DNA from 2 places in the Breoghania sp. JC706 genome. Region 1 is predicted to be linked to the other one. Evidence: riboswitches for the same ligand, from Rfam matches in the RefSeq annotation. Region 1 holds a riboswitch; the other holds the start of a gene.
What was found. Region 1 has a riboswitch for cobalamin ahead of bluB (5,6-dimethylbenzimidazole synthase). Riboswitches for the same ligand answer to the same signal wherever they lie in the genome.
Positions count from the first base shown of each region.

Region 2: another riboswitch for cobalamin. It lies ahead of V2L18_RS06885 (energy-coupling factor ABC transporter permease); the one in region 1 lies ahead of bluB (5,6-dimethylbenzimidazole synthase).

Region 1 covers NZ_JBANCG010000012.1:13,084-17,544, forward strand. Annotated here, with positions in the region: gene V2L18_RS20785 (hypothetical protein) at 121-930, shown strand; cobalamin riboswitch at 1,190-1,394, shown strand; gene bluB (5,6-dimethylbenzimidazole synthase) at 1,444-2,178, shown strand; gene V2L18_RS20795 (MBL fold metallo-hydrolase) at 2,239-3,213, opposite strand; gene V2L18_RS20800 (MerR family transcriptional regulator) at 3,356-4,060, opposite strand.
Region 2 covers NZ_JBANCG010000003.1:207,240-211,700, reverse strand. Annotated here, with positions in the region: gene V2L18_RS06890 (IlvD/Edd family dehydratase) at 1-1,047, shown strand, start outside; gene V2L18_RS06885 (energy-coupling factor ABC transporter permease) at 1,218-1,922, opposite strand; cobalamin riboswitch at 1,983-2,227, opposite strand; gene denD (D-erythronate dehydrogenase) at 2,412-3,395, shown strand; gene V2L18_RS06875 (cold-shock protein) at 3,843-4,046, opposite strand.

The sequences.
Region 1 (4,461 bases):
ATACCTCGATCCAATAAATAATAAATATATTATTAGTTAATATATTTATTGAATACGAAAATATCGAATTGATATATTCCGTTTATATGCAATTTTACTCATCTCCCGGGAGGATTTTCGATGCTTGGAAACCGCCGCCTCGGAAATATTCAGCACATCATCGACAAGTTCCAGCTGGATCCGTCGAAACCCGCACCGGATTCGCTCTTCTTCAAGATGTGGGATGCCGCCAAGCCGATCGCCGAGGCCACCTATGAGCTGCCCTTCTTGCAGGGCATTCTGAAAGGCACGCTCGACCCGAACAGCTATGGCGCCTACAACGTTGCCGACGCCTATTATTGCGACAACGGTGCTGAGGACTACGGTACGGCAGCCGGCCGCGCCGACGGATTTCCGGTGCTCCGGGAGTTCCTTCTCTACAAGAAGCAACGATACGAGAAATACAACGACAGCTTCTCGCAGACCTGGCATCTGAAAGGCACCGACGGCATCGCGCCGCCGAAGGCGGTGAGCATCTATGTTCGCTACGAGGAGATCGTCACATCCCTGCTGACGCCCGCCTATTGCCTGGTGGCGATGCTGCCGTGCGAATACCTTTGGTACTGGCTGGCGCATGAAATGGGCACCCCGAAAAGCGGCAATCTCTATGCCTCCTGGATCACCGGCAACGATTATCCCGATGGCGCCTATGCCATGGGCAATGTTCTGGACACTTACCAGAAGGAGTATCCCCACCTCGTGGAAACCGATCAGGCCGTCTGGCTCTACCAGTTCGCCACCTATTGCGAATACGCGGATTTCGCGTCCGGCACCGGCGCCATCACCCGTCTGCCCAGCAGCCTCGGGCTGAAGGCGCCCAACACCGCCTGGGCCAATGGCTGGAGCGAACTCAACCGCCTGTACGAGGAGTTCGAAAACCTCGCGATCTGACGCGACTTCGCTCTCGTCCACGCCTCGCCGGCGCGGAAATCGCTTGGCCGGGAGAAGGCGAATGCCTCTCTTCCGGCCCACCGCGGCCACACGTTTCCCCCGTCACCTTCCCCCTGGCAGACGCAAGTGGCCTGCCCTTCCAGACGACCGCCCGGATGAGCGCTTCCGCACATTCCTCAGAGCCCAGCGCCTCAGACCCCCTCGCCTCAGAACCCGGCACGAAAATGATATCGATCGCTTCCGCCGGACCATGAAACCCTTTATCACGAGCCCGTCCGGTGCCCCCATGCGCGATGCGGCGGGAATAATCGGGAACACGGTGAAAATCCGTGACGTGCCCAACGCTGTGAGGTGGACCGGGCGGCTTATGCCACTGGCTTGCGGGGAACAGCCCCCAAGGCCGGGAAGGCGCCGCTGCGGGGCGAAGCCAAGTCAGAAGACCGGCCGGACGACATTGCCCCCGACGCACGGACAGCGTCGGAGGGCTCAGGCGTGTCGGACAGGGGATATGTCATGCAGCCAACGGAAAAGCCCGCCTCATCGAAACCGGCCCAACCGAACCAGGCCCAACGGAAACCGGACCATCTGAAACCGGCCGGCCCCTTCAGCGCACAGGAACGCGCGGCCGTCTACCGCGCCATCCACGAACGCCGCGATGTGCGCGGCCAGTTCCTGCCCCATCCGATCGATGACGACGCGCTTGCCCGCATTCTCGGCGCGGCGCACGCAGCACCCTCGGTCGGCTTCTCGCAGCCGTGGAACTTCATTCTCGTGCGAGATCCCGGCGTGCGCGCGGCGGTGCGCCAGGCCTTCGAGCGCGCCAACGCGGAAGCCGGCGCTATGTTTCAGGGCGAGCGCCGGGCGCTCTACCCCAGGCTCAAGCTGCAGGGTATCGACGAGGCGCCGCTCAACATCTGCGTCACCTGCGATCGCGAGCGCGACGGCCCGGTCGTGCTCGGCCGCACGCACGACGCCGACACCGATCTCTATTCCACCGTCTGCGCCGTGCAGAACCTGTGGCTTGCCGCCCGCGCGGAGGGCATAGGCGTAGGCTGGGTGAGCATTTTCCACGGCGAAGACCTCGGCCGCATCCTCGCCCTGCCCGATCATGTGGTGCCCGTCGCCTATCTCTGCCTTGGCCACGTGCGCGAACTCTACGAGGTTCCCGAGCTTCAGTTGGCCGGCTGGGGGCGCAGGCAGCCGCTTCAGGATCTCGTCTTCACCGACCGCTGGGGCGGCAAGCCCTAGCGCGACACGTCGCGGGGCGCGGAGCCCGAAGCTCAACGTCCCGCGCCCGGTATCCTGCGTTCAGCAGCCCGCCACGCAGGTGCCGCCTTCGTCGAATTCCATCGTCTTGCCGGAAAGCGGAACGTGGGCCGGCACCTTCACCGCCATCAGGAAGGCTTCGGTGCGGGTGCCCTTCACGACCTCGCCGTTCTGCGTCGCCTCCTCGTTGGCGTGCGAGGGGATGACGGAGGCCGGGTGCACCAGTTCGTCGACAACCCAGGCCGCTTCCTTGGGGCCCGTGGTGAACGTGTCGCCGATATTGATGACGACGAGCTTGGCGTCGTAGAAGCCGCGCACGACGGTTTCCTGCTCCGCCGTCATGCCGGTGTCGCCCGACAGGTAGGCCACGAGCCCGTTGGAAAAGCGCAGGATATAGCCGGTCGGCGGTCCCGCATAGCCGGCGATGCCGGCCGCTTCCATCGCCTTGCCAAGGTCGCCGCCGATGAGATCGGGCGAAACGCCGTTGGAATGCACTGCCGGCACGGTGGAAATCGTCACACCCCCCACCTTCACCGAGCCGCCGAAGCGCGCCAGCACGGAATTTTCCGGGTCCCCACCAAGCGCCTTCAGCTTGGCTGCGAAGAAGGCCGGCATCTCCGAGCCGGTGACGATCTTCGCGCCCTTGGCGAACGCGATCTGGGCGACGTTTGTATCCGGGCGCGCATCGACGGAAAGATCGGGCTTGGCGCAGGTTCCCGCGTTCACCGCACTGGTGCGGCGCGGGCCGACATGGTCGCCGTGCAGGTGGGAGACCAGCAGCGCATCGATGTCGCCGAGGCGCGGATCGTCCGGCCCGGCAACGGTCATGCCCGCATCGTAGAGAAGCCGCGTGCCATCGGGATCCTCGAACAGAAGCGCCCGGTCGAGCCGGCAGAACTCCCCGGTCTGCCCCCCAAGCGGCGTGACCTTGACGGTCTCGGCCGCCGAAAGGCTTGCGCCGGGCAGAAAGCCGAGCAGAAGGGATGCGGCGCCCGCGGCAAGGATCGTGCGTTTCATCGGTACCCCCAAGTCTGTCCAACGCGTAAGTCTGGTCAACGCGTCCGGATTCGCGCGATGCGGTGAAGGATTGCGCAGCACTTTGCGGACAAGATGGCAACATGCTGCCCCATCCCGGACCGATTGAGAGCCCGGCGATGCGTCAGCGTGCCTGATCGAGGATCCGCTTGCACTCCAGCAGTTCAAACAGCGTCGCCTGCAGCCGGCGCACGTCGTCCTTGGCAAGCGTACGGTCGCCATCGCCCCCCGTATCGCCGCGCAGGCGATCGAGCAGCCGGAAGGAAGAGCGCTGCGGCTCGCCGCCCACCTCGTCGGCCAGCACGTCGCGCGGCAGCGGTTCGTCAGGGACAAGCCCCGGCGCTGCCCGCTGCGGCGCGGGCGCGGTCTCGCCGGCAAATGGCGCGCCAGGCTGAGCCGGGATCATGGCAGGCTGGGCGGGCGGGCGCACGGCGGTCTGGGTCGGCCGCAAGCGCGGCTGCGGGGCGTTGCCCGCAGGGCCCGGCGGCTGGGAAGGCGCCGCGGTCGGCTCGTCCTCGTCATCCTCGGGCTGCGGGCCGCCCGGCGCCCCGCTCTCGATGCCGCGGCCGACATCCATCACCCAGTGCACGCCGTTTTCCTTCAGAAGACGCTGCACGCCCTTGATGGTGTAGCCTTCGCCGTAAAGCAGCTTGCGGATGCCGGCCAGCAGATCGACATCGTCCGGCCGGTAATACCGCCGGCCACCACCACGCTTCAGCGGCTTGATCTGGGTGAAACGGGTCTCCCAGAAGCGCAGCACATGCTGGGGCAGGTCGAGTTCCGCTGCGACTTCACTGATCGTTCGAAACGCGTCCGGGCTCTTGTCCACTGGCTTCAATCACGTCTGCTGTCGGGGGATCTGCCCGATGGGCCGGAAGGGAGACGGTCCGTCCCCGCGACGCGGGAAGCGGGCCGTGCGATACGGCAAGGCCTGGAGATGCGAAGGCCTGCAGGTGCAAAGGGCCGTACCGGCCGGCCTGAAGAACATATCCCCGTTACGTTTCGTTCGTGCGGGAGAAACCGGCCTTTCCTGTCCCGCCCGCGCCCACCGGGACCCGAGCCACAGCCACGAGGCGCCGAGGCATCCGGATACCGGCCCCCTGCGCCCCAGGCTTCACGTCCGTCGCATCGGACAGCCTGCAAAACGGCACGGCTTCACGGCGACGCGACGTCGAGCACAGCCCCTGTCGTGTTCCCGATTACCCGCTGATGAAAGATGAGCCCCGTGCG
Region 2 (4,461 bases), on a different contig from region 1:
CGCGCCGCCTTCGAAAACGCCATCGTGGTCAACTCCGCCATCGGCGGGTCGACCAACGCGCCGATCCACCTCAATGCCATCGCCCGGCATCTCGGCGTGCCGCTGGAGAACGACGACTGGCAGAAGATCGGCCACCACGTGCCGCTTCTGGTCAACATGCAGCCTGCGGGCGAATATCTGGGCGAGGACTACCACCATGCCGGCGGCGTGCCGGCGGTGATCGCGGAACTGATGAAGGCGGGGATGCTGCCGCACCCGGGCGCGATCACGGCGAACGGCAAGCCGATCGGCGAGAATTGCGAGGGCGTCGAGAACCTCGACACAAGGGTGATCCGGCCGGTTTCCGACCCGCTGATGAAGGATGCGGGCTTCGTCAACCTGAAGGGCAATCTCTTCGACAGCGCGATCATGAAGACCAGCGTTATCACCCCGGAATTCCGCGCCCGCTATCTGGAAAACCCGGACGACCCGAACGCTTTCGAGGGCCGCGCCGTCGTCTTCGAGGGTCCGGAGGACTACCACGACCGGATCGAGGATCCCGCGCTCGACATCGACGAGCATTCGATGCTGTTCATTCGCGGCACGGGGCCGATCGGCTATCCGGGCGGGGCGGAAGTCGTCAACATGCAGCCGCCGGCCGCCCTCATCAAGCGCGGCATCACCGCGCTTCCCTGCATCGGCGACGGCCGGCAGTCGGGCACCTCCGGCTCGCCTTCCATCCTCAACGCGGCACCGGAGGCGGCCGCCGGCGGCGGGCTCGCGCTCCTGAAGACCGGCGACCGCGTGCGCATCGACCTCAACGCCTGTACGGCGGACATCCTCATCGACGACGCCGAGCTTGCCGACCGCCGCAGGGCGCTGGAGGAAGCGGGCGGCTTCGCCTACGCGCCGAACCAGACGCCCTGGCAGGAGATCCAGCGCGGCCTCGTCGAACAGTTCGACAAGGGCATGGTCTTGCGGCCGGCGGTGAACTACCGGGACGTCGGGAATTCCGCACCGGCTGTCGGCAGTCACGGCATTCCGGGCGTGCCGCGCGACAATCACTGAAGGGTCGCACGGTGAAGCAAGCAGATTGCTTCCCTCTCCCCCCTTGTGGGGGAGAGGGGAACAAGCGGCATGCGCATGCGCCCCTCCCAAACAAAAAGGGCCGCCCGCAACCGGACGGCCCCCTTTTTTTTTGCCATGGCAAATGTCGCGGCAGGCGTCCCGCCGCCCGGTTATGCCGCCGGCTGATAGAGCCGGGCCTGCACGAGACCGGAGCCCGACAGCCTGTCGAGCGCCTTGGCGCCCGCCAGCACGGCGAGATCGACCAGCGGTTCCACGATGATGACCGTCATGTAGGCCGCCCCGAAGGAGGCGACATTGGCCATGTTTTCCGCGCCGAAGCCCTGGCCGTAGAGCGCCCAGAAGCCGACCCAGCAGACGATGCCGCCCTGATAGGCGGTCGAAAGCGCCAGCGCCTGGGAATACTTCACGTCCTTGTAGGCGGTGGCGGCCGGGATGATGCGCCGGGCCAGGAAGCTCATCGCGTAAAGCGGCACGATCAGCGTCGTGACGTTCATGCCGTATTGCGGCAGGTCGAACGGCGCGAAGAACACGCCCTGGATGAGCAGGCCGAGCGCCAGCCCGAGGCTCGCCGGCCCCGCGCCGAAGATCAGGAAGAGCGTGGAGCCGAGGATGAGATGTACCTCGGAAACGCCGACGGGATGATGCGGCAGTACCTGGAAGAAGCAGAACACCAGCGCGGTGGTGATGACCGTGCGCGCGGCAAGCGCCGAGGCGCCGCCGATCTGCCCGATGCCGCGGCCGGTTTCACGGATGGTGTCGAGCGCCATCTTGCCGGCAAGCCCGATGGCGCCGACGCCGGTGGCGTAGCTCAAGCCGATCTTGGCGCCGTCGACGACGCCCGGTTCGATATGCATGTCGTTCCTTTCCCCGCACCCTTCGTGCGGGTCCGTGGCGCGCCGGCAAGCGGCAACGCCTGTTGAGGCCATTGTCCGGGCAGGTCTCCTGACTCACGCCTCAACGCCGGATCTCCGCCTTCCCGGGATCGATACCCAGTGGCTTCTCCTGTCGGGCTTGTCGCCCGACGGATGACAGGAGCCGGCTCCGCGTTCACAGTTGCGAGGGCAGTCACGGATCGGGCCCCCGATTGGGTCAGCCTTACCGTGTTCCCATTTAATCCCGCGGGCTTTGCCCGCATGGAACCCGAATACCCCATACTAGACCGGATTCGAGCCTCAGGGAAATCCTGTAGGCGAAGGCCACGTCGCGCCAAGCGCCAGCGACCGGTGCGCGGCGTGCAAATGCGGGCCTTCGCGGCCCGCTCTTGCCACCTCCCCCGCGCGCCCGCATAGTCGGGCTTCGGGGAAGATGACCGGGCGGGCATGGAGCCGTGAGGAGGGCGCTCTATGAACCATGTTCTCATCCTGGGAGCCGCCGGCATGATCGGCGCCCGGCTGGCCGCGCGCATTGCGGAAAACGGAACCATCGGCGGGCAGTCGGTCGACCGGCTGACGCTCGCCGACATCATCGAGCCCGCCGCTCCCGCGGCCGGCGACATCCCCGCTGCTCTTTCCGTCCAGACGCTTGCCGCCGACATTTCCGATCCGGAAACGGCCGAACGGCTCGCCGGGCTGAAGCCCGACATCGTCGTGCATCTGGCGGCCATCGTCTCCGGCGAGGCGGAGGACGATTTCGACACCGGCTACCGGGTCAATCTGGAGGGCACGCTGCGGCTTCTGGAGGCGTTGCGGGATACGGGCCACGCCCCGCGGCTGGTCTTTGCCTCTTCAATCGCGGTCTTCGGCGCCCCCTTCCCCGACCGCATTCCCGACGAACACCACCTGACCCCGCTCACCTCCTACGGCACGCAGAAGGCGATCTGCGAACTGCTGCTCGCCGACTATTCGCGAAAGGGGTTCGTGGACGCGGTGGGTCTGAGACTTCCAACCATCGTGGTCAGACCCGGAAAACCCAACAGGGCGGCCTCGGGCTTCTTTTCCTCCATCATCCGGGAGCCGCTGAACGGCGATGTGGCGATCCTGCCGGTATCAACCGAGGTTCGCCACTGGATGGCCAGCCCGCGCGCCGCGGTCGGCTTTCTCGAACATGCCGCAACCATGGACACCGAGCGCCTGCAGGGACGGCGCAACATCACGATGCCGGGAATTTCGGTGAGCGTTCAGGAGCAGATCGACACCCTGCGCGATCTGGCCGGCCAGCAGCGGGTGAAGCTCATCCGCCACGTGCCGGACGAACGCATCGCCGCCATCGTCGCGGGCTGGCCGCGCGACTTCAACACATTTCGCGCGCGCAGCCTGGGCTTCACGCCGGACGCGAATTTCGCCGAGATCGTGCAGACTTACGCGGCCGAGGAGGGGATCAGGCTTTAGTGCCGGACGGCGCGGGCTTTTTTTTGGGGGGGGGGATTTGAAGAGGATTTTAGGGGTGGGTTTCTTTATTGCGGCTCATCCTTCGAGACGGCCTGCGGCCTCCTGAGAGCCCGACCCGAAAATGGCATCGGGTTGCGCGCCTTCAACCTCTTACGCGCATACCTCTCCATCGTCATTGCCCGGCGAAGTCCGGGCAATGACGATGGAGGGGTATGAAAGGGCGTAGACTTCGCGGCGAAGAACCAACTGCCACTTTCAAGCCAGACTCTGATGAGCGCCCGCGAGAGCGCGTCTCGAAGGATGAGCCACGAAAAAGCCCCTCACCCCCAAAGCCCCATGGCAAAATCCCGCCGGCGGGCATGCGCCGCGGCGGGATCGGGCAGGAAACGATGTGTTCGGGCCGGCACAGGCAATTGTCTTGCCCGCCGGCGCGGCGTTTCGGGCGCTTTACACGACGGCGAGGTCGCGCGCCTCGTTGCGGTCGCCGGCGTGGACCAGCTCGTAGAAGACCACCTGGCCTTCCTTCAGCAAGTTAAGGCCCGCCGCCTTGACCGCGTTCATATGGACGAAGACGTCGTTTCCGCCATGGTCGGGCTCGATGAACCCGAAACCCTTGCGCGGGTCGAACCACTTCACATTTCCGTTTTCCATGTTTGTTTTTCCTTATTCCATGAAATATCGAGGCCGGAGCGCATCATTGCGCGTCCAGCTTGTGCAACACTTGCGGTCTTCAAAAAGATCCGCCGGAAGGAAACCATCCGGGCCGTGCGTGATTTGGGGGCCGCGACGTCGCCGTCTTGACGTGGTCGCCTGGCCATCCCGACTTTCGCGCCGGCTCTTTCTTCTTTTTCTCAGCCGGCACGTTCCGCGCCGGAGCGAGACTTTTCGGTCTCAGTTCATTCAGAATGGTGGACCGGTGTGGTTAAAAGATGGTGCATGGACGATGACAATTCAAGAACGGTGTTTTCCGTGCGCAATGAACGCCATGGGAGAAATGCGAAAAAATGGGTCCGCTGCCGCTTTTTCGCCGCCCGGCTGGCGTGCATGATGCGCAACGAGGGAACAG